DNA from 2 places in the Xanthobacter sp. genome. Region 1 is predicted to be linked to the other one. Evidence: riboswitches for the same ligand, from Rfam matches in the RefSeq annotation. Region 1 holds a riboswitch; the other holds the start of a gene.
The links. A riboswitch is a leader RNA that binds a small molecule or an ion and turns the genes downstream of it on or off. The one in region 1 is predicted to bind cobalamin.

Region 1 (3,430 bases):
CCTCGCCAACCGTTTCATCCTCATCTCCAACCTCGTCGCCTCGGACGGCGGCGCGGCCATCGTCGCCGGCAACGAGCGCGTCATCCGCGCCCGCCTCTCGGACGCGAAATTCTTCTGGGACACGGACCGGCTGAACGGCCTCGCCAGCCGCATGCCCAAGTTCCAGTCCATCACCTTCCACGAGAAGCTGGGCTCGCAGGCCGAGCGCATCGAGCGCATCGTCCGCCTCGCCAAGGAGCTGGCCCCCAAGGTCGGCGCTCCGGTGGCGCTGGCCGAGGAGGCCGCTCTGGTGGCGAAGGCGGACCTGCTGACGGAAGTGGTGGGCGAGTTCCCCGAGCTGCAGGGCCTCATGGGCCGCTACTACGCGCAGGGCGAGAACCTGCCGGCTGAGGTCGCCGCCGCCTGCGAGGAGCACTACAAGCCGCAGGGCCCCAACGATCGCGTGCCCACCGCGCCGGTCTCCGTGGCCGTGGCGCTGGCGGACAAGATCGACACGCTGGTGGGCTTCTGGGCGATTGATGAGAAGCCGACCGGGAGCAAGGACCCTTACGCGCTGCGGCGGGCGGCGTTGGGGGTGATTAGGATTGTGCTGGAGAATGGGCTGCGGGTTAAGCTTCTGGAAGCCATGCCCTTTTCTTGGAGGTTGCTGCCACTTGCCGTCCAGCGTGCCTACTTGCATGGCAAGTTTAGCGCAGAGGCGGCTTCGACTGACGCCAAGGATGAGCCCTCTCTCGCAGCGAAGGAAATATTAGGCCGCCTAATGGCGGGAGGTCGCGAGGGTGAGGCGTTGGAGGCCGAGCTTTATGCCCCTGCCGCTCGCCAGCAGGCCTCCGACCTCCTCGCCTTCTTCGCCGACCGCCTGAAAGTCTACCTCCGCGACCGCGGTGCCCGTCACGACCTCGTCGATGCCGTCTTCGCCCTCGAAGGGCAGGACGACCTCCTACTCGTCGTCCGCCGCGTGGAGGCGCTTGCCGGGTTCCTCGCCACCGAGGATGGCAGGAACCTCCTCGCCGGCTATCGCCGCGCGGTGAACATCCTGCGCATCGAGGAGAAGAAGGACGGCCGCGCCTTCGCCGGCCCCACCTCTGCCGCTTTGCTCAAGGAGCCGGCCGAGGAGCACCTCGCCGCCGCCATCGAGGACGTGAAGGCCCGCGTTTCCAAGGCCGTCGCGGCCGAGGATTTCGAGGCCGCCATGACCGCGCTGTCGGACCTGCGCCAGCCGGTGGATGCCTTCTTCGACGCCGTGACGGTGAACGCCCCCGATCCCGCGCTGCGCGAGAACCGCCTGAAGCTCCTCGACGAAATCCGCGCCGCCACCCGCGGCATCGCCGATTTCGACCGCATCGAGGGGTAGGGCAGGGGGCGTATTGCGCGCTGTCTCGCCCCCTCACCGTCATGCCCGGGCTTGTCCCGGGCATCCACGTGGTGGGGCTGGGAACATCTTTCAGGCGATGGCCCTATCGGCCCGACGTGGATGGCCGGGACAAGCCCGGCCATGACGGGTTGAATCCGAGCCGCCGAACGCATTTCCACGCCCTCATTTGACAATCCCGCCCGCCACTGCCTTTAGTGGCGGCGTCGAAGGTCCCGTGGTCCCACACGGGCGTAAAAGGGAATGCGGTGCGGAGGCGAAGAGCTTCCAATGCCGCGGCTGCCCCCGCAACTGTCGGCGGTGAGCCCCTGCCAGACGCCACTGGAGCAATCCGGGAAGGCGGCGGGGGCGGTGAACCGCGAGCCAGGAGACCTGCCTTCGACGAGGTCCGCGCCGGGCGGGGTGCTCCGGTATTGCGTCCCTTCGAGCCCGTGCGCGCGGGCGCTCGCACCCGTGGACGTTTCGGTGGAGCGCGGCGCGATTCCCGACAGCACAGCACCCGAGCCGGGTGGCGAAAGCCCGGAAGCCGGTTGCGCGCCCCAGGCTGCACCGGAAGCCGCGCGCGATCTTGCTCCCGCCGTCACCCTCCTCATCTGCACCACCTGCCGCGCCCCCGGCAGCGAAGCCCCACAGGAAACTCAGCAGTTGGCCGAGCGCGACGGCGCGCGCCTCCTCGCCTCCGCCTGCGCCGCGTCCCTCCCCGAAGGCGTCGCGGTGGAAGGCGTCACGGTCGAAGGCGTTTCCTGCCTCGCCAATTGCAAGCGCGCGCTCTCCGCCGCCATGGTCCGCCGCGACGGCTGGACCTATGTGTTCGGCGACCTCTCCCCCGACAGCGCCGCCGATCTTCTCACCGGCGCCGCGCTTCTCGCCGGCTCGCCAGACGGCCTGATGCCCTGGCGCGGCCGGCCGGATGCTCTCAAGCGCGGCATGGTCGCGCGCGTTCCCCCGCTCACCCTCAAGGAGACCCGATGACCTCCCTCGCCCGCGTGCCCTGCACCATCGTCACCGGCTTCCTCGGTGCCGGAAAGACGACGCTGATCCGCCATGTGCTGGAGAATGCCGGCGGCAAGCGCCTCGCGGTCATCGTCAACGAGTTCGGCGACGTGGGCATCGATGGCGAGATCCTGAAGGGCTGCGGCATCGAGAGCTGCGACGAGGGCTCCATCGTGGAGCTGGCCAACGGCTGCCTGTGCTGCACCGTGGCGGATGATTTCGTGCCGGCGCTGGACCAGATCCTCGCCCGCGCGCCGAAGGTGGACCACATCCTCATCGAGACCTCCGGCCTCGCCTTGCCCAAGCCCCTGGTGCAGGCCTTCCAGTGGCCGGCCATCAAGGGCCGGGTGACGGTGGACGGCGTGATCGCCGTGGTGGACGGCCCGGCGCTGGCGGAAGGCCGCGTCGCCCCCGATCTCGCCGCGCTGGACGCGCAGCGGGCCGGGGACGAGAGCCTCGACCATGACGATCCCGTCGAAGAGGTGTTCGAGGACCAGATCGCCTGTGCCGATCTCGTCATCCTCTCCAAGTCCGATCTGCTCGATGCGGCCGGATTCATTGCCGCCGAGAAGGCGGTGGCCGGTGCCCTGCCGCGCGCGGTGAAGCTGGTGCGGTCCTCCGGCGGCAAGGTGGATCTGGCGGTGCTGCTCGGCCTCGGCGTCGGCGCGGAGGATGTCATCGACACTCGCCGCACCCATCACGACGACGAGGAAGACCACGACCACGACGAGTTCGAGAGCATCGTCCTGGCCTTGCCCGAGATCGCCGATCCCGCCGCGCTGGCGGCGCGCGTGGTGAAGGCGGCGGAGACGCCGGACGTGCTGCGCGTGAAGGGCTTCGCCGCCGTGGAAGGCAAGCCGCTGCGCCTGCTCGTGCAGGGCGTCGGCCCGCGCGTGTCGCACCATTTCGATCGCGCGTGGGGCGCGGAAGAGGCCCGGCGCGGGGCGCTGGTGGTCATCGGCCTCAAAGGCTTCGACCGCGCGGCGGTGGAACAGGCCATCCTCGGCTAGCCCATGCACATCCTCGCCACCACATCGACGAGCCTGGAGGAGTTGGCCGAGCCGG
Region 2 (3,430 bases), on a different contig from region 1:
AAGCGGGCGCCGGCAGGCGCGGCGGGGCGATCGGATGCGACGAGATAGGGCATGTGTCTCTCCTTCAGGCCGCGCGGACGGCGGCGCGACCGCGCGCTTCCAGCGGCACGAACACCTGGTGCTCTGGCCCCACATAATTGGCCGATGGGCGGATGATCTTGTTGTCGGCGCGCTGCTCCAGAATGTGCGCGCTCCAACCCGACGTGCGGGCGATGACGGATATGACCGCACGTGGTCTAGGATTTAAGGGTAACAGCAATCTAAATCGCCCAAATCTGCCGCGTTCCGCGGGCATGGAGACCCCCAAGGCTCAAGTTTCTCTCGTGGCAGCGAAGTTGTTGTCTAGTGCAAGCTTTTGTCGAGGTTTTACATGGGTCAGCCCGGCAGAGTGACGACGGAAAAAGAGGGTGCACATGTGTTGGTTCGCCTCACATGGAATGATCTCCCACCCATCGATCGAGACCGCCGCATCAGAGCATCGGAAGGCCTCGCGAGGCTCATGGCGCGAAAGCTCGACGGCGGTGATTATGCGGTTGGCGAAGGATGGATATCGTTCAGGGTTCCCGATCCCGGAGAGCGCCGGCTTGAGGCGTTTACCAAGCGGATGGAGACTCGTATCGGCGAGATACTGTTCGCCCCGCTTACCCCGAAAGCCGTTGACAGGGCTCTTGGCATCACTCCCAGAGAGCGCATTCGTTGGTACAAGGATGGGCGCCTTCCCACCTGCGGCCGGGAAAAAACCGACCATGGCGACCGCACAATTCAGTTCCCTATGTTTCCATTTGCAAATATCGCCAGCATTCAGGCGAACCCCGAGATTATCTCCGGTTGGAGGGTTCAGGATGCCCTGTAGTGGCTCCCCCTCGCCGAAGTCGTCCCGAAGGCATTCCTCCAATCCAGCCGAGACCCATGTCCACACAGCATTCGATCTCCATTTTCCGATATAAAGATGTCCTTATATGTCGTTGACGTGCTGGCGTTTGGCGCGTACGTTGACCGCGTCGTGGTTCTCTGGGCCGTTTGTGGCACCGGAGCTAAGAGGGAAGCCGGTTTAATGCCGGCGCTGCCCCCGCAACTGTAAGCGGCGAGCTGACGTCCATTCGTGTCACTGGGAGCAATCCTGGGAAGACGGACGACCGGCCGAGACCCGTGAGCCAGGAGACCTGCCCCGACAACATACGTACTCGGGCGGGGTGTCCCGGTGGTGCGCTTGGGTCTCGGCTGGCTCGCGCCCACCGCGCCCTGACGCGGCTGCCATGGCCTTCGCCCATTCAACGGAAGGGTTGAAGAGCCGTGACGACCATCACCACACCACCCCCCGCCATTCCCGTGGCCACGCTCGGGACGCCCCGCATCGGTCCACGCCGGGAGCTGAAGGCGGCGCTTGAAAGCTATTGGGCCGGGAAGACCGGCGACGCGGAGCTGCTGGACGTCTCTGCGTCCCTGCGGGCCGCGAACTGGGCCCGCCAGAAGGCGCGCGGCGTGACCGTGATCCCGTCCAACGACTTCTCTCTCTACGATCAGGTGTTGGACACCAGCGTGATGGTCGGCGCCATTCCGGAAGTCTATGGCTGGCGCGGTGGAAAAGTCCCGCTCTCGGTCTATTTCGCCATGGCCCGGGGCGCTGATGGCGCGGCGTCCGAGGCCTCCTGTGGCCATTCCCATCACCGGGACGGAGGTGCAGGGCAGGGGGCGCCGGCGCAGGAAATGACGAAGTGGTTCGACACCAATTATCATTACATGGTGCCGGAATTCGCTCCGAACCAGACCTTCCAGCTCGCCAGCCTGAAGGCGGTGGACGAGTATCGCGAGGCCAAAGCCCTCGGCTATGAAACCCGGCCGGTACTGCTCGGACCCGTCACCTTCCTGAAGCTCGGCAAGAGCAAGGAGGCGGGCTTCGATCCCCTGAGCCTCCTCGGCAACATCCTGCCGGTCTATGTGGATGTGCTCCGCCGCCTGTCCGCCAACGGCGCCGAGTGGGTGCAGATCGACGAGCCCTGTCTCGTGCTCGATCTCGACGATGCTGCGCGTGACGCCCTGCGGCGTGCTTATGCCTCCATCGCGCACGCTCTGCCCAACCTGAAGATCATGCTCGCCACCTATTTCGGCGCGCTCGGCGACAATCTCGATGCGGCCCTGTCCTTGCCGGTTGCCGGCCTCCATGTGGATCTGGTGCGTGCGCCGGAACAGCTTGAGGCGGTGGTTGAGAAGGCCCGTCCGGGCCTCGTGCTGTCGCTTGGGGCCATCGACGGGCGCAACATCTGGCGTGCGAACCTGCCGGCGCTCGCGGAACGTCTGAAGCGAGTGGTTGCACGGCGCGGCACCGATCATGTGCAGCTTGCTCCCTCATGCTCGCTTCTCCACGTACCGGTGGATCTCGAGCAGGAGACCGATCTCGATCCGGACCTGAAGTCCTGGCTCGCCTTCTCGCTGCAGAAGATGGACGAGCTTGCCGTGCTCTCGGCCGCGCTTTCGGGGGACCGCGTGCGGGTGAAGGACGCGCTGGATGCCTCCGCCGCGGCAGCTGAAGCGCGTCGGACTTCGCCCAAGGTGCACAACGCGGCAGTCGCGGCACGAACCAGCGCGGTCACGGCCGCCATGGCCCGCCGCACGAGCCCGTTCAGCACGCGTGCCGAACTCCAGCGCAAGCGCTTCGGCCTTCCCGCCTTTCCCACCACCACCATCGGCTCATTCCCGCAAACCGCCAAGGTGCGCCAGGCCCGTTCGGCTCATGCCAAGGGTGCGCTCAGCGATGACGCTTACACCCAGTTCCTGCGCGAGGAGACCGCGCGCGCAGTGCGGTGGCAGGAGAACATCGGCCTCGACGTGCTGGTCCACGGCGAGTTCGAACGTAATGACATGGTTCAGTATTTCGGCGAGCAACTCTCCGGTTTCGCCTTCACCAAGCACGGCTGGGTCCAGAGCTACGGTTCACGCTATGTGCGGCCGCCCATCCTGTTCGGCGACGTCGCCCGCCCGGCGCCCATGACCGTGGAGTGGTGGCGCTACGCCCAGTCGCTGACGCAGAAGCCGCTCAAGGGTATGCTCACCGGGCCGGTCACCATCCTCAACTGGTCGTTTGTGCGCAATGACCTTCCGCGCAGCGCTGCATGCCGGCAGATCGCCCTCGCCATCCGCGACGAGGTGGAAGATCTGGAGCAGGCGGGCGCCGCCATGATCCAGATCGACGAGGCGGCCCTGCGCGAGGGACTGCCGCTGCGCCGGAGCCAGTGGGGTGAATATCTCCGGTGGGCGGTGGAGTGCTTCCGTCTGTGCTCGTCCGGCGTCGGCGACCAGACGCAGATCCACACCCACATGTGCTATTCCGAGTTCAACGACATTATCGATGCCATCGGTGCCATGGACGCGGACGTCATCTCCATCGAGACCTCGCGCTCGAAGATGGAGCTGCTCGACGCCTTCCGCAGCT

Region 2: another riboswitch for cobalamin. It lies ahead of metE (5-methyltetrahydropteroyltriglutamate--homocysteine S-methyltransferase); the one in region 1 lies ahead of ACE3QW_RS19320 (DUF1636 family protein).

Annotation. Positions count from the first base shown of each region.
Region 1 covers NZ_JAYRPE010000067.1:2,305-5,734, reverse strand. The annotation lists gene glyS (glycine--tRNA ligase subunit beta) at 1-1,354, shown strand, start outside; cobalamin riboswitch at 1,566-1,767, shown strand; gene ACE3QW_RS19320 (DUF1636 family protein) at 1,826-2,344, shown strand; gene cobW (cobalamin biosynthesis protein CobW) at 2,341-3,375, shown strand; partial or broken gene ACE3QW_RS19310 (hypothetical protein) at 3,379-3,430, shown strand, end outside.
Region 2 covers NZ_JAYRPE010000045.1:18-3,447, forward strand. The annotation lists partial or broken gene ACE3QW_RS13700 (citrate/2-methylcitrate synthase) at 65-217, opposite strand; gene ACE3QW_RS13705 (hypothetical protein) at 371-853, shown strand; cobalamin riboswitch at 988-1,186, shown strand; gene metE (5-methyltetrahydropteroyltriglutamate--homocysteine S-methyltransferase) at 1,303-3,430, shown strand, end outside.